Regions from separate parts of the Janthinobacterium sp. 13 genome, predicted to be linked through region 3. Evidence: predicted binding sites of a transcription regulator. Region 3 holds the regulator's gene; each other region holds the start of a gene.
The links. The regulator LexA, encoded in region 3, represses DNA repair genes until DNA is damaged. The targets are predictions, from matches to a motif close to ACTGTATNNNNATACAGT.

Region 1: dinB (DNA polymerase IV) is a predicted target of LexA. The motif match lies at 3,379-3,396, and genes of this name have one in related genera.
Region 2: CLU94_RS21585 (PA0069 family radical SAM protein) is a predicted target of LexA. The motif match lies at 1,650-1,667, and genes of this name have one in related genera.
Region 4: imuA (translesion DNA synthesis-associated protein ImuA) is a predicted target of LexA. The motif match lies at 2,040-2,057, and genes of this name have one in related genera.

The regions. Positions count from the first base shown of each region.
Region 1 is NZ_PEEQ01000001.1:3,289,263-3,294,746, reverse strand. It holds gene CLU94_RS14500 (TonB-dependent receptor) at 1-1,002, shown strand, start outside; gene CLU94_RS14495 (recombination-associated protein RdgC) at 1,135-2,031, opposite strand; gene dinB (DNA polymerase IV) at 2,150-3,334, opposite strand; gene CLU94_RS14485 (S9 family peptidase) at 3,516-5,484, shown strand, end outside.
Region 2 is NZ_PEEQ01000001.1:4,908,039-4,913,522, reverse strand. It holds gene CLU94_RS28455 (hypothetical protein) at 60-236, shown strand; gene CLU94_RS21585 (PA0069 family radical SAM protein) at 445-1,587, opposite strand; gene CLU94_RS21580 (tRNA-uridine aminocarboxypropyltransferase) at 1,716-2,411, opposite strand; gene CLU94_RS21575 (methyl-accepting chemotaxis protein) at 2,498-4,282, opposite strand; gene CLU94_RS21570 (lipocalin family protein) at 4,547-5,059, opposite strand; gene CLU94_RS21565 (substrate-binding periplasmic protein) at 5,094-5,484, opposite strand, start outside.
Region 3 is NZ_PEEQ01000001.1:4,696,880-4,702,363, reverse strand. It holds gene CLU94_RS20675 (replicative DNA helicase) at 68-1,453, opposite strand; gene rplI (50S ribosomal protein L9) at 1,589-2,044, opposite strand; gene rpsR (30S ribosomal protein S18) at 2,072-2,362, opposite strand; gene priB (primosomal replication protein N) at 2,388-2,687, opposite strand; gene rpsF (30S ribosomal protein S6) at 2,708-3,097, opposite strand; gene lexA (transcriptional repressor LexA) at 3,373-4,008, shown strand; gene CLU94_RS20645 (tetratricopeptide repeat protein) at 4,080-4,853, opposite strand; gene CLU94_RS20640 (cystathionine gamma-synthase family protein) at 4,933-5,484, opposite strand, start outside.
Region 4 is NZ_PEEQ01000001.1:4,569,941-4,575,424, forward strand. It holds gene CLU94_RS20090 (GNAT family N-acetyltransferase) at 1-540, shown strand, start outside; gene CLU94_RS20095 (putative Na+/H+ antiporter) at 607-1,872, opposite strand; gene imuA (translesion DNA synthesis-associated protein ImuA) at 2,078-2,788, shown strand; gene CLU94_RS20105 (Y-family DNA polymerase) at 2,718-4,205, shown strand; gene CLU94_RS20110 (glutathione S-transferase N-terminal domain-containing protein) at 4,285-4,989, shown strand; gene CLU94_RS20115 (alpha/beta hydrolase family protein) at 5,074-5,484, shown strand, end outside.

The DNA of each region.
Region 1 (5,484 bases), 1.4 Mb from region 3:
GGTAAAAAAGACAGCGCCAATACCTACAAGGTATCGGCACGCTGGCAGCCGGTACAAACCGTGCTGATCCGCGGCTCCTACGGCACGGGCTTCAAGGCGCCAAGCATGCTGGACATCGCTCAGCCACTGGTCAATGCCGGCTTTACCGCCAAGAAATTTACCTGCCCATACCCAGGTACCGAGTTCTGCCGCGGCGAACCAATTCAATACAACGCCGTATCGGAAGGCAATCCAGAACTGCAGTCGGAAAAATCGAAACAGTTCACCCTGGGCTTCCGTGTTGAGCCTAGCTCGGCCTTCTCGTTCGGCGCCGACCTGTGGGATGTGAAACTGCGCAATGCCGTCTCGGAAATCACCGAAGATCAGGCATTTGGCGATCCGGTCAAGTATGCGACAAGCTTCGATTACTACAAGGAGCCATCGACCGGCAATACCTACTACGCGTTCAAGAAACTGTCGGTCAACGTCGGCAAGAAGGAATACCGTGGTATCGACTGGGATCTGTCGGCCAACCACAAGTTTTCCTTCGGTAAGCTGACCGCCCAATTGAGCGGTACGCACATGTTGCACGCGAACTACACCAAGGCAGGCAGCAACAACGTGTTCACCAGCAACATGAACTTCTTCGGCGACACCAACGAAGTCACGTTCCGCAACCTGATGAAGCTGACGACGACCCTGGATACGGGCCGCCTGAGCAACACGGTAACGGTCAACTACCGTAACGGCTACACCGATGCGGCAGCAAGCGTGTACAACGAGGACACCAAAACCAAAATAGACGACTTCCGCCTGCAAGTACCGTCGTACACGACGTTCGACTGGCAAGCACGTTTCGCCTTTGACAAGCAAACCACGATCCGCGCAGGCATCAAAAACCTGTTCGACCGTGCACCGCCGCTGTCGCTGCGCGCTTCGTCGGGCCACCAGGTTGGTTTCGACCCACGCTACGCCGATCCAATGATGCGTTCGTTCTACATCACCGGCAACTACAAGTTCTAATTTGACGTTGTGAATTAGCTTGTCCGAAAGCGCCTTGCACTTCACCGTGCAAGGCGCTTTTTTTATCTTTTCGCAATCCACAGGCGAAAAAAAAGGAGCCGCAGCTCCTTTTTCGTACCGGCATGGCTGCGCTTATGCAGTCGCTTCGCCGCCCAGGGCTTCGACCACGTCGGCCATCAGCTTGCTCAACTCGCCCGTCATCAGCATCACGTCGCCGTCGAAACGCTCTTCGTCGTTCTTCGTGCTCGATTCCGTTTCCTTGATCACGTCCAGCGGCTTGACGCTCTTGATGGCCAGCGATTCCGTCAGCACGAACGAAATCTTGTCGTTCCACGTCATGGCCAGGCGCGTGCACTGCTTGCCGGCCGCGATGTGGCGGCGCACGTCGTCCGCTTCCAGGGTGTGGCGCACGTAGCGCACGGTGGCCTTGCTCTCGCCCGTGGCGCGCAATTCCGTATCCATGTCGACCGTGAAGCCGGCCGGCGCATCGTCCGCCTGCAGCCATTCCGTCATCACCGCCACGGGCGAGCGCTGCACGCGCAGGCTTTCCAGCGGCAATTTATCCACGGCCTTGAGCAGCAGCTTGATGACTTCATCGGCTTTCGCCGGGCTGGCGGCATCGACCACCAGCCAGCCATTGACGGGGTCGATCCACGTCCAGACGTTGCTGCGGATGCTGAAGGCGCGCGGCAACAGCTCGTCGGCCACGCGTTCCTTCAATTCCTTCATGGCTTTCTTGCCTGGTGCAAAGCCTTGCGCTTCTTCCATCTCGGCAGCGCGGGCCTTGGCCACCTGGTTGATGACGGTCGCTGGCAACAGTTTCTTTTCCGTACCCAGCAAGATCAGCATCTGCTTGTTGACCACGTGGACCAGGCCGCCGTTCGGGCGCGGCGTATCCCAGCCCTGGCGCATCAGATCCATGCTGGTCGCCGGCGTAAATTTGTTCGAGGACAAGGCCTCTTCCAGTTGTTCTGGCGTATAGGCCCATGGTGCGGGCAGGCGGTAAATCTGAAGATTCTTGAACCACATAGTTTTTGTCTTCCGTTTGTTTCAGTAGTGCCAGGGGAACGCCATTCTACACTTTCGACACGGGAATGCCGTCAAAAGCGCGGACTGGCGCGGTGTTGTTGATGCGTGGGGAATGCCGCTACAGGGCGGGAAACAGCTCCGCCTGGGCCGGCGCCTGCCGCATCACGATGGCCGGATCGGACAAGGTCGAGATGCGCACGCCCAGCAGGCGGATTTTCTTTTCAAATGGCACACGCCGCAAGCAATCGCGGCTGGCCCGCAGGATGGCGGCGGCGTCCGCCGTGGCGCTGGGCAAGGTGATGTCGCGCGTGACGGTGCTGAAATCCTCGAAACGCAGCTTGATGCCCACCGTGCGCCCCGCCAGCGACTGCTTGTCCAGGTCGCCCGCCACGCGCGTGCACAGGCTTTCCAGCTTTTCCGACAGCGTGGCGCGGTCGCGCACCACCTGCAAGTCGCGCTCGAACGTCGTTTCGCGGCTGACGGACTTGGTTTCCCGGCTCGTCTGCACGGGCCGCTCGTCGATGCCCAGCGCCGCCTGGCGCAGCCAGCCCGTGTACAGGTCGCCAAACTGCGTGCGCAGCATGGCCAGGTCGGCTTGCGCCAGCTCGCCGATGGTGATGATGCCCAGGGCTTCCAGCTTGGCCGTCGCCTTCGGGCCGATGCCGTTGATCTTTTTCGCCGGCAAGGGCCACACGCGCGTGGCGATATCCTCGGGCGACAAAATGGTGAGTCCGTCGGGTTTTTCCAGGTCGGAACAGATTTTCGCCAGCAATTTGTTGGGCGCCAGGCCAATCGAGCACGACAGGCCCGTCGCCTCGAACACGGCCGCCTTCAGGCGCGCTGCCATGGCCGGCGCCTGCTCGCCATGTTCCGTCAGGTCGACATAGATTTCATCGATGCCCACGTTCTGGATGATGGGGCACAACTGGGCCACGGCTTGCTTGAAGCGGGCCGAATACTCGCGGTAGGCCTCGAAATCGGCCGGCAGCAGGATGCTGTCGGGCGCCAGCCTGGCCGCCTTCATGATGCCCATGGCGGAAAACACGCCAAACGCGCGCGCCGCGTAGGTCGACGTGGTGACGACGCCGCGCCCCACGTAGTCGCGCATGCGCGCAAATTGCCGCGTGCCGTCAATCTGCAGCACGGGCTGCTGCAGGCGCCCGCCGCCGATGACGACGGCTTCGCCGCGCAATTCCGGATATTTCAACAGTTCCACGGACGCGAAGAAGGCATCCATGTCCAGGTGGGCGATCCAGCGGCGCGCGGCGGGTGCTTCGGCAAGTGTGGGGGCAGATGGAATCAAAAAACACCTCGCGGCGGATCGGCTTGCCTTCATTGCGGCAAGATACTGTGCATGCATACAGTATTACCGGAAATGGGCCGGGATGCAAGTTGAAACGCACGGGACCCGATGGCGACGATCAGCGGTTGCTTTTCCCAATAGCAAGATTACAATCCTGACACAACTATTCAAAGGAGTTGCCTTGTCTACAGCACATCATGCCTTGCGTCGCCGGTCCGTCTGGTCATCCATCCTGCCGGCCCTGCTACTGTCCACGCTGGCGCCATCCGCGCTGGCAGCCGACACCACCACCACCATCGCCACGGCCGTCGCTCCCGTCGCCGCCAAGACGGCCTGGCAAGAAACGCGCCACGGCACGGTCGTCACGGACGACTACCGCTGGCTGCAAAAGAAAGCCGATCCTGCCGTGATCGACTACCTGAATGCGGAAAACGCCTACACGGCAGCCGTCACGGCGCCGATCCAGCCGCTGGCCGACAAGGTAACGGCGGAAGTCAAGGGACGCATGCAGGAAGTGGACTTGTCCGTGCCTGCGCGCCAGGGCAATTTCTACTATTACACGCGCATGGAAGCGGGCAAGCAATATCCGATTCACTGCCGCCGCCCCGTCGGCGCCAGCGGCGCCTATGATGCGCAGGCGGCAGAGGAAGTCTTGCTGGACCAGAATCAATTGGCCGAAGGCCACAAATTCTTTGCCGTGCGCGCCTTCAGCATCAGCCCGAATGAACAGTTGCTGGCCTACACCACCGACACGACGGGTTTCCGCCAGTACGAGCTGCACGTCAAGGATTTGAAAACGGGCAAGTTGCTGGGCGACAGCATGCCGCGCGTGACATCGCTGGCCTGGGCGGCGGATAACGCCACCCTGATGCTGGCGCAGGAAGATGCCACCACCAAGCGCTCGGACCGCTTGTTCCGCCTGGCCCTGGGCGGTGCGCCGCAACAGGTCTACCACGAGCCTGTGGAGCAGTTCGCCATCAACGTGGGCCGCACGCGCGACAAGCAATTCTTCGTGCTCACCTCGGGCAGCACGGACACGAGCGAAGTGCTGCTGCTGCCAACGAGCAAGCCGCAAGGCACGTTCCAATCCGTGCTGAAACGTGAAAAAGGCCACCGCTACGGCATCGAGCACCGCGACGGCCAGTTGTATATTCTGACCAACAAGGGGGCGAAGAATTTCCGTGTCGTCAGCGCGCCGCTGTCTGCGCCGCAGCCGAAGAACTGGAAGCCCGTCGTGCCGCATAACAAGGATGCCGTGATCCAGTCCATCGACGTCTTCCAGGGTTACCTGGTGGTGATGGAAAAGGCACGCTCCCTGAACCGCGCCCGCATCTTTGATTTTGCGCAAAAGAACTGGAAGGCAGTGCAATTCGACGACCCCGTCTACCTGGCCACGGCGGCTGGCACGCCGGAATTTTCCGCCACGCAGTTTCGCATGTCCTACCAGTCTCCCGTCACGCCGCCCACCGTCATCGACGTCAGCATGCAGGACGGCAAGCGCACGGTGCTGAAGCAGCAGGAAATCGTCGGCGGCTTCGACAGCAGCCGCTACACCACGCAGCGCTTGTGGGTGAAGGCGCGCGATGGCGTGCAAGTGCCGCTGTGGGTCGTCTACAAGAAAGGCGTCAAGCTCGACGGTTCAGCGCCGCTGCTGCTGTACTCGTACGGCTCCTACGGCATTTCCACGGAAGCCACTTTTTCCATCAGCCGCATCAGCCTGCTGGAACGGGGCGTCATCTATGCGCAGGCGCATATCCGCGGCGGCACCGACATGGGCGAAGCCTGGCATGAAGACGGCATGCTGATGAAGAAGAAAAACACCTTCAATGACTTCATCGACAGCGCCGACTACCTGGTGCGCGAAAAATGGACCAGCCCGAACCGCCTCATCATCCAGGGCGGCAGCGCGGGCGGCTTGCTGATGGGCGCCGTCGTCAACATGCGCCCCGACCTGTTCCACGCCGTGCACGCGGCCGTACCGTTTGTCGACGTGATGAACACCATGATGGACGCCAGCCTGCCCCTGACGACGGGCGAGTACCTGGAATGGGGCGACCCGAACCAGAAGGCCGCATACGACTACATGCTCAGCTACTCGCCGTATGACAACATTGCGCGCAAGAACTATCCCGCCATGCTGGTGACGACGG
Region 2 (5,484 bases), 210 kb from region 3:
CTTCGGTACGCACACCCATTGCCGTTGCCCGCGGCGGCACCACCACAAGGAGTTTTAAAATGAACAATCTGCCATTGCAAGCCAAAGCCGTACAACGCAGCCCCAGCATCTCCGCCATCAGCCAGGGTGTCGCCCCTTCCGGCATTACCTGCACCCTGTGCAAAGCGGCTTGCGGCGCCTTGAGCGGCACCGCACAGCAACTCTGCCTGATGGCTTGCAACGCCACCGTTTGCTGATCAAGCCAGCAAGATCGAGCCGTTCCGGCTAAGCCCGGCATGCCTGCGGGCGATGAGTTTCTCGTCGCCCGCTCCCCCTGCCGGCATCACCCACGACGGACGCAGGACGGCGATGCGACTCGCCACCAAGCCCGCCTGTTTCGCGCAGCGCGCATGCCTTTGCGCGTGCCCGTGTCAACGCACAAGCGCGCGCCCCGCACTGCTTGCGCTAAAACAAATCCAGCTGCCCCGCATTGCCTTTTTTTACTTTTGCGCCCAGCGGCGGCACCACCAGCGGCCGGCGGAACTGCGTGCAATCGAGCTGCTTGAAGCGGCCGCCCTTGCCGTGCAAGCCCAGCCGGTGCACGGCCTTTTCAAAGCGCTGGCGGATGAGGTCAGCCCACACGCCTTCGCCCCGCATGCGCGCGCCGAACGCGCTGTCGTAATCCTTGCCGCCACGCATTTCGCGCACCCGGTTCATCACGCGCTGGGCCCGTTCCGGGAAGTGCGCTTCCAGCCATTGCTGGAACAGCGGGCTCACTTCCCACGGCAGGCGCAGCACCACGTAATGGGCGTGGATGGCGCCCGCGTCGCGCACGGCTTCGAGCAGCTGCTCGATTTCCGGTTCCGTCACGAACGGGATGATGGGCGCGATGCTCACGCCCACGGGGATGCCCGCCTCCGTCAGGGTGCGGATGGTGCGCAGCCGCCGCGCCGGAGCGGCCGCGCGCGGTTCCAGGGTGCGCGCGATGGCCGGGTCGAGCGTGGTGACAGTGACGGCCACGGCAGCCAGGCGCCTGGCCGCCATCGGCGCCAGAATGTCGATATCGCGCTCGATCAGCGACGATTTCGTGATCAGCGCCACGGGATGGTCGCATTCGTGCAGCACTTCCAGCACGCGCCGCGTCAGTTGCCGTTCGCGCTCGCACGGCTGATACGCATCCGTGTTCACGCCCAGGGCGATCGGTTCGGGCACATAGGAGGGCTTGGCCAGTTCGCGGCGCAAGAGTTCGGGGGCGTTCACCTTGGCATAGATGCGGCTTTCGAAGTCCAGGCCAGGCGACAGGCCCAGATAGCTGTGCGTGGGGCGGGCAAAGCAATAAATGCAGCCGTGTTCGCAACCCCGATACGGATTCAAGGAAACATTGAACGGCAAGTCGGGCGAAGCGTTGCGCGTGAGAATGGTGCGCGCCTGCTCGTCGCTGACCTGCGTCTTCCAGGTGGGAGGCGCCGCCTCCCCGGCCGCCTCATCCAGGCCGCCCACGCCCCAGCCATCATCGAAACCGCCGCGCGCGTGCACCTCGTAGCGCCCTTGCAGGTTCGACACGGCGCCGCGGCCCTTGTGGGCTTTCAGCGATTGCGGCGGCAACATGGCTTGCCCGGCGAAGCTGTCATCGTGCTCTGGAATGATTGCTTTCATGAACGGCCCCATCAACTGTATATGCGTACAGTATACTATGCCGCTGTGCGGTCAAGATCAAGGGCTGGCGTGATGCCGTTTCAAGCTTTTTCACCGTGCGGCATGACATAGCTCAACTGCTGTGCGACAAAGCCGTCAAATGCCGCGATCAGGGGAACGAAGCGGGCCGCGTCCTGCTCCAACTGCATCAGGGCATAGCACGTCGCTTCCAGGGTCGATAACTGGTCTGGCGCGTGCGCCTTGCGGATCAGGTAATGGGATGCGGGCGTATCGCGCAGGGGCAGGCGCGGCAGCTGTTGCAACGGGGGATTCAGATACAGCATCTTGCGGCTCTTGCGCCAGGTGGCGTCCAGCACCACCAGCCGCACTCGGGCAAGATCGAGCAAGCTGGCTGGGTCGAGCGCCGGCGGCGGGGCGATGCCCAGCGAACGGTCGCCGGGCGTATCCGGGTACAGCAACACGTTGTGCTTGTCGGCTAGCAATTCGGCGAGCGTATCGGCGGCAAACTGCTCGCCCGTCAGCATGCGGCTGTTCGGCAGGCTCAGGTGCAGAAGGCGGGCACTGCCCTTGGCATTGTGCACTTCCAGCGGATGCTGCAGGATCAGCACTTCCACCGCGTGGGAAACGGGAGCGATCCAGCGGCAGATGCAGCTGGAGACGGCGCGCAGGCAGGCTGGGCAGCGCGCGCGTTTGGCCGGTTCAGCCAGGGAAGACGATGCAGCTGCAGGGCTGGCGGGATGGCTTGAGCTAAGGCTGGAGGTACGGCGGGTGGTCATGGCGGAGCGCGTTCGCGGCTGTCTTCAAGCCGCGATTGTAGCGCCCGCGCCATGCCAAGGGGGAATCTGCGCTTAAGAATCCGTGCTTAAAACTCTTCCCATTCGTCGGCGCCCGAGGCCACCGGCGCCTTCGGCGTGCGTGCGCGCACCGCGTCCGCTTGCGCCGCCTTGTCCGGCGAGGTCGCAGTCACGGCGGGTGCTGGCGCGCGGGATGCTGGCGCGCGTCGCATGGCGGGCTGCGTGGCGGGCCGCATGGCAGCTCGCGTGGCAGCCGCTACTGGCGCAGGCGCCGTCACGGACGGGCTGCTATGGGCGGCAGCATATTGCTGCGTCGCATCGAGCTTGAACACGCCCACGACCTCGGCCAGCCTGGCCGCCTGTTCCTGCATGGATTCGGCCGCCGCGGCCGCTTCTTCCACCAGGGCCGCGTTTTGCTGCGTCACCTGGTCCATCTGGCCTATGGCCTGGTTGACTTGTTCGATGCCGGCGCGCTGTTCATCGCTGGCGTCGGTGATCTGGTTCATGATCTGCGTCACGTGGCTGATGCTTTGCACGATCTCGTCCATGGTGCGGCCCGCCTTGTCCACCAGTTGCGAACCGGCCTCGACCTTTTGCACGGAATCGTCGATCAAGCCCTTGATTTCCTTGGCCGCCGCGCTGGAACGCTGCGCCAGGTTGCGCACTTCGGAGGCCACGACGGCAAAACCGCGGCCCTGCTCACCGGCCCTGGCCGCTTCCACGGCCGCGTTCAGGGCCAGGATATTCGTCTGGAAGGCGATGGCGTCGATGACGCTGATGATGTCGACAATCTTGCGCGAGGAATCGTTGATCGAGCCCATGGTGCTGACCACTTCCGACACCACCACGCCGCCCTTGCTGGCGATCTGCGAGGCGTCGATGGCCAGCTGGTTGGCGCTGCGCGCATTGTCCGCGTTGAGTTTCACGGTGGAGGTCAGCTCTTCCATGGAAGACGCCGTCTCTTCCAGCGAACTGGCCTGCTCTTCCGTGCGTGACGACAAGTCCAGGTTACCGGCGGCAATTTCGCTCGACGCCGTGCTGATCGATTCGGTACCGGCGCGCACCTGGCCCACGATACTCACCAGTTTATCGTTCATGTTTTTCAGCGCATGCATCAATTGCCCCGTCTCATCGCGGCTTTCCACGACGATATGGCTGGTCAGGTCGCCAGCGGAAACGGCTTCCGCCACCTCGACGGCACGCGTGATGGGACGCGTGATCGAGCGCGTGATCCAGTAGGCGCAGGCGATGCCCAGCAAGATGGCCACCACGCCCAGCGAGATCAGCAGCATGCGGCCATTTTCGTAGCGCGAACGGATTTGCGCGGCCGTTTCATCGAGCAATTTGGCTTCCAACAATTCCAGCTTCTTCAGCGACGCCAGGTAGATGTCGCGCTTGACGGCCATGTCGCCTTCGTACAGGCGCTTGCCCAGTTCCAAGTCGCCCGCATTCTTGGCCTTGAACACATTCTTGCGTACTTCCGTGTAGGCCTTGCGCGTGCTCAATACTTCCTGGTACAGCGCCTGCTCGTCCGTGTTCAGCTCGCTCTTGCCGATATCGTTCTGGATTTCCGTGGCGCGTGCAGACGAGACCGCCATTTCCTGTTCAAACTGCTTCTGGTGTTCGGGATCGCTGACTTTCCAGGCGGCCGCCGTGCGCGCCGCGTTGACCTCGATGACCTTGGTCCACTCGGCGATCAGGCGCTCATTGCGCACCTTGACGTTGACGAGCGCATCGGTTTCCTTGCTGGCGCTTTGCATCTGCACGATGCCCACCACGGTCAGGCTGGTCAACAGGAACAGGACGGCGGCAAAACCGCCACCGAGACGTACGCCGATTTTGAGGTTTTTCATTGCGTGATTCCTATCTGAAGAAAACGATGCACAGACGCCACGAAACCGACCTACTGCTACGTACCAATATAGCAGGCATCTGCCGTGCGGCAATCACGAGCGGTGGCGCAACGCGAACGTCGCCACCGGAATGGCAGCGCGCCGCAGCGCACTACTTTGGAGCAGATTGTGAGTGAATCAGAGTGGTATTGCAAGAAATAACATGCAGAAAAGCAACAACCAGAAGGCGCTATGCCGCCACGAACGGGCGGCAGGCAAGCAAGGTCAGTTTTGCTTCACATAGATCAATTTTGACGTGTCAAAACCCAGGCCGCCGGCTTTCTCGATCAGGCGCTGCTGCAAGGCAGGGTCCATGGTGGGCGTGCGCGACAACAGCCAGAAGTACGACTTGTCCGGGCCGCTGATCATGGAATAGCTGTAATTTTGCTGGTCGAGGTCGAAGACGATGTAGGAACCATAGAAGGGGCCGAAAAACGACACTTTCAGGTAGCCCGCGTCTTTCTTGTCCACGAAATACGCCTTGCCTTCCGCTTCCTTCCACTTCGCATCCGCATCCTTGTAGCCGCGGTTGAGCACTTTCAGGCCGCCATCCTGGCGCAGGCTGTAATCGGCCGTCACCTGGCTCAGGCCCCGCTCGAACGAATGGTCGAGGCGCGCGATCTCATACCATGTGCCCAGATAGCGGGTCGTGTCGAAGTGACCGACAGGCACAATATTGTCGGGGCGGCCCACGCAGCCGGCCAGCACGAGCACACTCAGAAACAGCAATTTTTTCATGGTCTTCTCCATCGGGTGAATCAGGGTGGCAACGTCAGGGTTGCAATGCCCGGTCGACGATGCGGCGGATCGCGCCGCTATTTTGCATGCGCACGATGGCCGCATTGAATTGTGCGATAAAGTCATCGCGATAGGGATAGGCGGCAGGCCGTTGCGCCGTAAAACCCAGGTGGCCTTGCTGGCTGGCCAGCTGCGCCGTTTCCTCGATTGCCTGCATCGGCGTGCCCGGCGGTCCCTCGCGCCGGATGCGCTGCAATTCCCACTGCGCCGACAGGCGGTCGCTGACATAGCAATCGATGCGTCCGCGCATCAGCTTGAGCAAATTCGTGCGCGTGCCCTTGGCGGGATCGAGCACGATTTTTTCAGCGCGCAGGGACGCCATCAATCCCGCGTCGCCCGGCAGGAAACCGGCGTTCACGCCGATG
Region 3 (5,484 bases):
GTTATTTACTACAGAAAGCCGCCCCTTTTGATGAAGGGGCGGCCAATGGAATATCAGTGCTGCTGTGTTAGTCGCCTTGGTAAAGCGCCAGGCCACCACTGTAATTGCCAAATTTGGTGTACTGCCCCATGAAGGTGAGGCGGATGCTGCCGATTGGACCGTTACGTTGTTTACCGATGATGATTTCGGCCGTTCCCTTGTCCGGCGAGTCGGGGTTATACACCTCGTCGCGGTAAATGAACAGGATCACGTCGGCATCCTGCTCAATAGCGCCCGATTCGCGCAAGTCGGACATGACAGGACGTTTGTTCGGGCGTTGCTCCAGCGAGCGGTTCAGCTGGGACAGCGCAATCACGGGGCAACCGAGTTCTTTCGCCAGGCCTTTCAAGCCCCGTGAAATCTCGGAAATCTCCGTGGCGCGGTTGTCGCCCGGCGTATTGGCCGACATCAGCTGCAAGTAATCGACGATGATCAGGCCCAGCTTGCCGCATTGACGCGACAGGCGGCGCGAGCGGGCGCGCAATTCGATCGAGTTGAGCGCCGGCGTTTCATCGATGTACAACTGCGCGTCGTTCATCTTCTGGATCGCATTCGTCAGGCGCGGCCAGTCTTCGTCATTCAGGCGGCCCGTGCGCAGGCGGTGCTGGTCGAGCTGTCCGACGGAGCCCAGCATACGCATGGCCAGCTGGGCGCCGCCCATCTCCATCGAGAACACAGCCACGGGCAAGCCGCTGTCGATGGCCACGTTTTCGCCGATGTTGACGGAAAACGCCGTCTTGCCCATCGATGGACGTCCCGCCACGATCACCAGGTCGCCCGGCTGCAGACCGGAGGTCATGCGGTCGAGGTCGATGAAACCGGTGGGCACGCCCGTGATTTCACTCTGGTTGTCGCGGCTGTACAGTTCGTCGATGCGCTCGACCACCTGCGTCAGCAGGGGCTGGATGGCGGTCCAGCCCTGGGCGCCGCGCGCGCCCTCTTCGGCGATGGCGAAAATCTTCGATTCGGCCTCGTCAAGCATCTGCTTGACTTCCTTGCCCTGCGGGCTGAAGGCCGTGCCGGAGATGTCGTCGGCGACGGTAATGAGTTTACGCAGCACGCCGCGGTCGCGCACGATCTCGGCGTAGCGCCGGATGTTCGCGGCCGATGGCGTATTTTGCGCCATGGCGTTCAGGTAAGCGAGTCCGCCCACATCATCGGCCTTGCCGAGCTGGGTCAGGGTTTCAAAAACAGTAATGACATCGGCTGGCTTGGAAGCGTTAACCATCTTGACGATTTGCTCGAAGATGATGCGATGGTCATAGCGATAGAAATCCTCCGCATGCATGAAGTCGGCGATGCGGTCATATGCGGCATTGTCGCGCAGCAGACCACCGATAACGGATTGTTCTGCTTCGATCGAATGCGGCGGAATACGGAGGGAATCCAGTTGCGGATCAGAGGGGGCGTTCATGGCGCGAATTATACCCGCTTCGGCGTGCTGGCAAAAATAAAGGGCTGAAATTGAGCGAAAAAAAGGCCACAAAAAAGCCGGGCGAACCCGGCTTTTCATAGTGCGGCAACGCTTGCGGGCCAGGCCCGCAGACGATTACGCGTTCGCGTCTGGAACGACAGCGATAACAACTTCCACAACCACGTCGGTATGCAGAGCAACCGAAACGTTGTGCTCGCCAACGATCTTCAGCGGGCCGGTAGGCATACGGATTTGTGCTTTTTCAACAGCAAAACCTTGCTTGGTCAGCGCTTCAGCGATGTCGAAGTTGGTGACGGAACCGAACAGACGGCCATCAACACCAGCTTTTTGAGCAACTTGAACGGTCAGGCCGCTCAGTTTTTCGCCCTGGGCTTGCGATGCGGCCAGTTTAGCGGCAGCAGCTTTTTCCAGTTCGGCGCGCTTGACTTCGAATTCAGCCACAGCGGTTGCCGTAGCACGACGTGCCAGGCGTTGCGGGATCAGGAAGTTACGTGCGTAACCGTCTTTGACTTTGACGACTTCGCCGAGGTTACCGACGTTAACAACTTTTTCTAACAGAATGATTTGCATAGTTCTTCTCCAGGAATATCTGACCGATTAAGCGTGGTGCAGATCGGTGTATGGCAGCAGCGCGAGGAAGCGAGCGCGCTTGATTGCGGTGTCAACTTGGCGCTGGTAGTGCGCTTTGGTACCGGTCAGGCGTGCTGGCATGATCTTGCCGTTTTCTTGGACGAAGTCTTTCAGCGTGTCGACGTCTTTGTAGTCGACTTGCTCAACGTGAGCTGCGGTGAAGCGGCAGAACTTCTTGCGTTTGAACAACGGGTTTTGCTGTTTGCGTTTTTCTTTAAGCTTGAGCTTATTTTTGTCGAACTTTTTACCGAATGCCATGTCAGGCTCCTGTATCTAAAATGCGCTAGTCAGAATTGACTGCACTAAAATCAATGATGTGAAACACCAAACTCTTGCTGTTGCGGCTCTTCCTTGCCAGGAAACCCGTGAACTGATACACCCCGCCCAAGCTTGCCTGGCTGAACCGGCCTGAGATTTCGCCAGCGGCTAGCGCGGCAACATCAAACTCGGTCAAACGGGCAATTCCTGCTTCCATCTGCTGCGAACTGTGTTGCAATACTGCATTCACAATCGGCAGCCCTGCCGGGGTATAGCGCAATATTTCGCGCTCGGCAATGATGGCGGTTACTTGTAGCTGGTTCAGCGCACGATCCTGGTCAAGAATTAAGCTGCTGCTGCGGCTGGAGCGGCTGCTGGTGCTTCGGTGCGGTGGCTTTTGGCCGCGTCTTCGCGTTGTACCGATTTCATCATCGGCGAAGGAGCTGTTTCAGCTTTCTTCATTTTAACGGTCAGGTGACGCAACACGGCATCATTGAATTTGAATGCTGTTTCCAACTCGACCAGGGTCTCGTTGTCGCATTCGATGTTCAGGCAGATGTAGTGTGCTTTAGGCAGCTTTTGGATCGAGTAAGCCATTTGACGGCGGCCCCAATCTTCCACGCGGTGAACCGAACCGCCGCGGGTGGTTACGCTGGCTTTGTAGCGTTCGATCATCGCGGGCACTTGCTCGCTTTGGTCCGGATGGACGATAAAGACTATTTCATAATGACGCATGCAAACTCCTTCAGGTCGGATTGATAATCGCCCACCCCGGCGTCAAGACGGGTGTGGGAAGGTCAGCCGAAGATTATAACCGCCTTTTGCAAACGTTTCAATCATTCCTTCCACATGGGCCCGAAAAGCCCGCGCGCCGCCGCGCTTTCCGTCCATGGACAAGTATTTCTTGCGAAATTCGCCCAAAACACGGAAATCCCCTTGCATAGTGAACGATACTGTACAAAAATACAGACTGTTCATATAGACAGCATTTTAGTATGCACCCACCGCTCATGATCAAGCTGACAGCACGACAAGAACAAATCCTGAACCTGATCAAGGACGCGATTGAAAACACGGGCTTTCCTCCCACCCGTGCCGAAATCGCCAATGAACTGGGTTTCAAATCGGCCAACGCGGCCGAAGAGCATTTGCAGGCCCTGGCCCGCAAGGGCGCGATCGAGATTTCTCCCGGCACCTCGCGCGGCATCCGCCTGATCGGCGCCGCCGCCGAAGCGCTGCCATCGAAGGTGCCGGCAGCGCTGCTGATGTCGCTGCCGCTGATCGGCCGGGTAGCGGCCGGTTCGCCCATCCTGGCGCAGGAAAACCTGGAAGCGAGCTACAACGTCGATCCGGCCCTGTTTTCGGCCAAGCCTGACTTCCTGCTGAAGGTGCGCGGCTGGTCCATGCGCGACGCCGGCATCATGGATGGCGATTTATTGGCCGTCAAGAAAGTCGACAGCGCCAAGAATGGCCAGATCGTCGTGGCCCGCATCGGCGACGAAGTCACCGTCAAGCGCTACAAGAAGACGGGTTCCGTCATCGAATTGCTGCCGGAAAATCCGGACTTCAAGGTGATTACCGTGTCGCCGGACGATGAGTTTGCATTGGAAGGTTTGGCCGTCGGACTCATGCGCAGTTGGCATTAAGAGGGAAAGCGCTTGCAGCATACCTGCGAGCGCTTAATTCCCATCCAATTGAGCACATCGGCAAGACTGACTTATTTGCTTGGCAAAGGACTGGTCACCCATTGCGGCGTGTTCGCGGTACGTGAGCGATTCAATTCACTCATTTCATTTTCTGTCTGAATTTTTTTATTCTCCGCCAAGAGATACGCCTCTGTTTTGGAGTGCCACTCATCGCGCTGCGCCAAGATATTTTTTGCCAGCTCACGCCCTTCGGCACTCACCCGCGCATAGGCGGCATCCATGCGCAGCTTGGCCTTTTCAAATTCCTGCTCATTCATCAACGATTCAATATCAGAAGGAATGGCTTTGCCAGGCGGCAAAGAAGCATTCAAATTACTGACGAAGCTGTTATAGCACGCCATCCAGGCATCAACACTATCGGCCACATCTCTGATTTGACGCTTGGTTTGGGAGAATGCAGGAATCACCGGGGTAACGCACTTGACCTTACTCAAGGCAACATCCTCGCCAGCATATGAGTTGACATAGTAATCAATGTCACCTTTTCGCGCGACACGGTTAGCCATAAGGACAAGCGCGGCTTCGGCATTCTTGTTACCCGCCTTGGAGGCCTGCCCAAACCATTGTCCGGCTTGCGCGGCATCGACAGCCACTCCTTCACCATACAAATACATCTCGCCCAAATGAAATTGAGCCTCGGCATTCCCGGCCTGAGCCAGCTTCTTGTACAAATCCAAGGCTTGCGGGTAAGCCTTGGATTGCAGGAATTTATTCGCATCCGTCAGGTCATCAGCATAGACAGCGCAAGAAAACAATAAAAAAACACTAAATACAATTTTTTTCATTCCCACTCTCCAATTGAGAAAAAGATACATATGCTTTAATTACACTTAAATGTAATCTTTTTCTCAAAAAAGTGAAACCTTATTCTTCTTCCAATGCGTGCTTGAAGTCTTCCAGCAGATCCACCTCATCCTCGATACCCACCGACACACGGATCAGCGACTCGGCGATGCCCATGCTGGCGCGCCGCTCGGCACCCATCTCGTAGAAAATCGTGTGGGCGACGGGAATGACGAGGGTGCGCGTGTCGCCGAGGTTACTGGCGGGAATGGCAAGATTAAGACGATTGAGGAAATCGAAGCAGTCGATGCCATCCTTCAATTCAAAGCTGAACAGCGAGCCATAGCTGCGGAACAAGTCCGTCGCCAGCGCATGCTGCGGGTGCGACGCCAGGCCCGGGTAATGCACGGCCGCCACTCTCGGATCGGCGGCCAGCATGGTCGCCAGCGCCAGGGCGTTCGAACAGGTGCGGTCCATGCGCAAGGCCATGGTTTCCGCGCCGACGGCGATATGGTGCGCCGCTTCCGGCCCCAGGGAGGCGCCGAAGTCGCGCAAGGCCTTGGCGCGGATTTGCGCGATGCCCCACTGTGCGGGCGCCGCCTTCTTGTAATTCTCGAAAATGTTCGGATACTG
Region 4 (5,484 bases), 130 kb from region 3:
GCGAAGAACCGCATGGCCAAATTGCTGTTTGCCACCAGTTACCTGGAATACTGTTCTTTCGGCAACAAACTCAACCTGCAGTTCGTTGAATTGCAGCGGCGGCAGAACATCGACCCCTACCTGGCGCACATCCACGGCCTGCATGACGAGGACGGGCGTTTCATCGGCTTCTTTACGGCCGCGACGATGGACGAGTTCCAGGCGTGCGGCGCCGTCTCGTATTACCGCGATGACATGAAGGCGCTCGACGATGCGTATGACGCCTTCGTGCTCGCGCATGCACGCGCCGACGACTGTTTCGTCAGCAGCCTGGCCATCGACGAAAAATACCGGGGGCAGGGTTTATTCAGGCAGATGTTCCACGAAATCCGCGACCTGTCCAGCCGCAAGGGCTGCGCGCGCATCACCCTGACGGTGTGGGAAAAGAGCGAAGCGCTGCAAGTGTATCTGCACAAGGGTTTTCGCAGCGTGGGCACGTTCGACTATGCCTACAGCCTGTTCTATGACCGGCTGCATTTCCTCGTGTATGAAGGAAACTGAGGAAGGTAACTGAGGAGGGAGAACGAGGGAGAGCAGGGGCGGCCGGCAGCCGCCCCGTGTAGTGTCTTACAGGGCCAGGAAGGCCAGGCCCGCCACGGCCGTCGGCAGCAGGGCGCCCGCCAGCAGGCCGACGGCGCCGATCGATTCATCCTTGAAGCCGCGGCGCAGCAGGGCCACGCCGGCCGGATTCGGCGCATTGGCGATGACGGTCAAGCCGCCACCGGCCACGGCGCCCGCCATCAGCATGTATTTCGCTTCGTCCGTCATGCCGACGATCAGCGAACCGAGGTAGGTGAGGGCTGCATTGTCGGTAATCGCCGTCAAGCCCAGGGCGCCGAAGAACAGGGCCAGCGGTTTCAGGCTGGAAACGATGGGCTGCAGCCACCATTGCTGCATGCCGCCCAGCACCACCAGGCCGCCCAGGAAGAAGCCGACCAGCAAGCCTTCCTTGAGGATCAGCGGGCTTTGATAGCGCTCATACGCCTGCACGAAGCCGAGGAAGAACAGGAACAGGCCGATGAACAGCACGGGATGGTGCGCCAGGGTGACGACGCCGGCCAGCACGATCATGTGCACCAGGCTGACGGCCAGCGGCACTTTCGGCGCTTCCACTTCACCGGCCTTCGGCTTGATGTCGGAGGTGTTGCTGTGCAGATATTTGCGCAGCAATATGCTCACGCCCGTGGCGTTGACCAGCACGGCGATGGCGGCCTTCCAGCCGAAGTGGGTGGCCATGTAGGCGCTGTCCCAGTTCCACGTGGTGGCCACCATCAGCACGGGCGGCGCCGCGTACGAGGTGAGGGTGCCGCCGATGGAAACGTTGACGAAGAGCACGCCCAGCGCGCCGTATTTCAGCCATTCAGGGATGCCCGGGCGGAAGATTTGCGGCGCCAGCATCAGCGCGGCCAGGGTCATGGCGGCCGGTTCCGTGATCAGGGAGCCCGTCAGGGGCACGAGCGCCAGGCCCAGCCAGACGAGGGCCAGTTCCGTGCGCAGCGGCATCACGCGCGCCACGCCCTTCAACAGGCGCTGCACGGCGTCGAGCACGGGGCGCGAAGCGGCCACGACCATGACGACAAAGACGAACAGCGGCTCCGTGTAATGGCGCGACTCGGCATACTCGATGGCCGCATCGCCGCCCGAGACAAAGGCCATGATGATGATCAAAATGAAGGCCCAGAAGCCGAACACGACTTCCACTTCGCCCAGCAAGTGCAGCAAGCCCGCATGGCGGGGATGGCGCCGCGATAATGTTTCAAACGACTTGGCGGCGAAGGTGTGGATGAGCGCGAGGCCGAAGACGATGGCGCTGATGAGTTGGATGGTGGTCAAATGCGTTTCCTTATGGACGGAGGAGGCCGCCCGGTGCATTGCCGAGCGGTAAGGAGAGTGCTTATGGTACAGCAATCGATGTGAAAAACGGTGTTTTTCGGACGTCGCGGAACGGCCCCCGGATGGGGATGCGCAGATAGGCCTTGCCAAAAGGGGGACCGGATAGTACTGTATATGCATACAGTATTTGTCTTCATATTCAATTATGCAACTTTCCCAATTGATGGCCTCGCCGGAAGCCTTGCACCCGTCCCTGTGGCGCGCATCGCAGCTGGGGCAGGGCGCCACGCGCTGCCTGGACACGGGCTTTGCCGCCCTGTCCGCGCAGCTGCCCGGCGGCGGCTGGCCCTGCGGCAGCCTCATCGATCTGCTGGTGCAGCAGCCGGGCAGCGGCGAATTGCGGCTGCTGGCGCCCGCGCTGGCGCAGCTGCCGGGCTTGCCCATCGTGCTGCTGCAGCCGCCCCATCCGCCGCAGGCGCTGGCCCTGGCCGCGCAGGGGCTGGCGCCGTCGCAACTGCTGTGGCTCAAGAGCGCCGGCAGCAAGGATGCCCTGTGGGCGGCGGAAAACATCTTGCGCAGCGGCACGTGCGGCGCCTTGCTGTTCTGGCAGCCGCACGTGCGCGCCGACAGCCTGCGCCGCCTGCACCTGGCCGCGCAGTCCGGCAACACCCTGTTCTGCATGCTGCGCCCGCTGCACGGCGCGCAGGATGCGTCGCCGGCGCCGTTGCGCCTGTCCGTGCGCCCGGCCGCCGGCGGCATCGAGATCGGCTTCATCAAGCGCCGGGGACCGCAGCGCGACGCGCCCCTGTTCCTGTCCCTGCAACCTCCTTCATTACTGCTACGCCATGCGACTCTGGATCGGCCTGTACCTGCCCAGGCTCCCGCTCGAAGTGTTTTGCCCGCGCTGGTCGGCTGACCTTCTCGGCGTGGTGCTGGAGCAGGAGCAAGTGATGGCCGTGTCGCCGCTGGCGCGGGCGGCGGGCATCCGGCCGGGCATGCGCCGCGCGGGCGCGCTGATGCTGGCGCCGCAGGCGCGCCTGCACGAGCGCTCTTTGGCACTGGAGGCGCAGGCGCTGCAAGCGGTGGCGCTGGCGCTGCTGCAATATTCGCCGCTGGTGGCGCAGGGCGAGGAAGCGACCCTGCTCGTCGATGCGGGCGCCAGCCTGCGCCTGTTCGGGGGCGTGCGCGCCCTGTGCCGGCAGATTGCGGCCAGCTTGCGCGCGCTGGGCTACACGGCCCAGCTGTCGTGCGCCCCCACGGCGCGCGGCGCCTGGCTGCTGGCGCGCGCCGGGACGCGCCGGGGCCGCGTGCTGGGCATGGAGAGCCTGGTGCGCCGTCTCGACGGCCTGCCGTGCGCCTTGCTGCCGCCCGCGCGCCCCTGGCTGGAATGGCTGGACGGCATCGGCTGCCGCACCCTGGGGCAGTTGCGCCATTTGCCGCGGCCCGGCTTGCAGCGCCGCTGCGGCGGGGCCTTGCTCGACATGCTCGACGATGCGCATGGCCACGGCACGGAACTGTACCTGTGGCTCGAAGCGCCGCCCACGTTTTGCGCCAGCCTGGAATTGTTCGACCGCGTGGAGCACGCGGAAGCGCTGCTGTTCGGCGCGCGCCGCCTGCTGCAGCAAATGACGGGCTGGCTGTGCGCGCGGCAATTCGCCGTCGAACGCATCCAATTGCTGCTGGCGCACGAGCGGGGCAGGGTGGCGCGCCCGCCCACCGTCATCGACCTGGCCCTGGGCGAGGCCGTCTGGCGCGACGAGCATTTATTGCGCTTGCTCAAGGAACGCCTGGCGCAGCTGGTGCTGGAGGCGCCCGTGATCGGCCTCACCCTGGAAGCGCTGCAGGTGCAGCCGATGGCGCCGCCCAGCGACACCCTGTTTCCCGAGCCGGGCGGCACGCCGCAGGAGCGCCAGCGCCTGCTGGAATTGCTGGTGGCGCGCCTGGGCGCCGAGAATGTCTTGCAGGCGGCGCCGCGCGCCGATTACCGGCCCGAGGCGGCCAACCAGTGGCTGCCGCTGCCGGCCAGGCCAGGCGCACAAAACGCGCAGCCGGACTTGCCGCCCGGCTTGTCCGGCATGCCCCGTCCCGGCTGGCTGCTGGCCCAGCCCATCGCCCTCCTGATGCGCGAACACCGGCCGTTTTATGGCTCGCCGTTGAAAATGGTGTCCGTCGCCGAACGCATTGAGGCGGGCTGGTGGGGGCAGTCGCAGGCGCGCGATTATTTCATTGCCGAAGGACTCGATCACGCCCATTACTGGGTCTACCGTGAACGCATCGCCGGCAGCGGAGAAGATGCCGCGCCGCGCTGGTTTTTGCATGGCTTGTTTGGTTGAAGGCGTTGTCCTGCTGAAACTGTCATGCTTGGCTATACTTGCCTGCTTGTGCCACGTCATACACCTCAAAAGGATTTTCATGTCCCAACTCTCCGACTTCCCCATCACCCAAAAATGGCCTGCCCGGCATCCCGAGCGCTTGCAGCTGTACTCGCTGCCGACGCCGAACGGCATCAAGGTCTCCATCCTGCTGGAAGAGCTGGGCCTGGCGTACGAGCCGCACCTGGTCAGCTTCGAGCAAAACGACCAGCTGTCGCCCGCCTTCCTGTCCCTCAATCCGAACAACAAGATTCCCGCCATCCTCGACCCGGACGGCCCCGATGGCAAGCCGCTGGCCCTGTTCGAGTCGGGCGCCATCCTGCTGTACCTGGCTGAAAAGACGGGCAAGTTCATCCCGCAGGACGCGGGCTTGCGCTATGAAACGATCCAATGGCTGATGTTCCAGATGGGCGGTATCGGCCCCATGTTTGGCCAGGTGGGCTTCTTCCACAAATTCGCCGGCAAGGATTACGAGGACAAGCGTCCGCTGGAACGCTATATCGGCGAAGCGAAGCGCCTGCTGGGCGTGCTCGAGCAGCGCCTGCAGGGCCGCGACTGGATCATGGGGAGCCAGTACACGATTGCCGACATCGCCATCTTCCCGTGGGTGCGCTGCCTGGTGGGATTCTATGGCGCGGGCGACTTCGTCGGCTTTGCCAACTTCCTGAACGTGCAGCGCGCGCTGGACGCCTTCCTTGCCAGGCCAGCCGTCGCCAGGGGCGTGGATATTCCCAAGCGTGATTGAAGCTTGCCAGCCGCCAGCGGCGGCGGCCGGGCGGCGCTACAATGCGCCTTCGGCCGCCCTGCGCGGCAGCTTTGATCTGAGACAATGAAATCCACCCGGCAAGATTTTCCCGGCGCGCACGGCCATGTGCTGGCGGCGCGGCTCGATGCGCCCGACGGCGCCATCCGCGCCTATGCGCTGTTCGCCCACTGTTTTACCTGCGGCAAGGACGTGCTGGCCGCGCGGCGCATCGCGCAAGGTCTCACGGAACACGGCATCGCCGTGCTGCGCTTCGATTTTACGGGGCTGGGCGCCAGCGAAGGCGAGTTCGCCGCCACCAATTTTTCGTCGAACGTGGACGACCTGGTCGCCGCCGCTGATTTCCTACGGGCAAAACATGCCGCGCCGCAATTGCTGATCGGCCATAGCCTGGGTGGCGCCGCCGTGCTGGCTGCCGCGTCGCAAGTGCCGGAAGCCACCGCCATCGCCACCCTGGCCGCCCCCAGCACGCCCGCG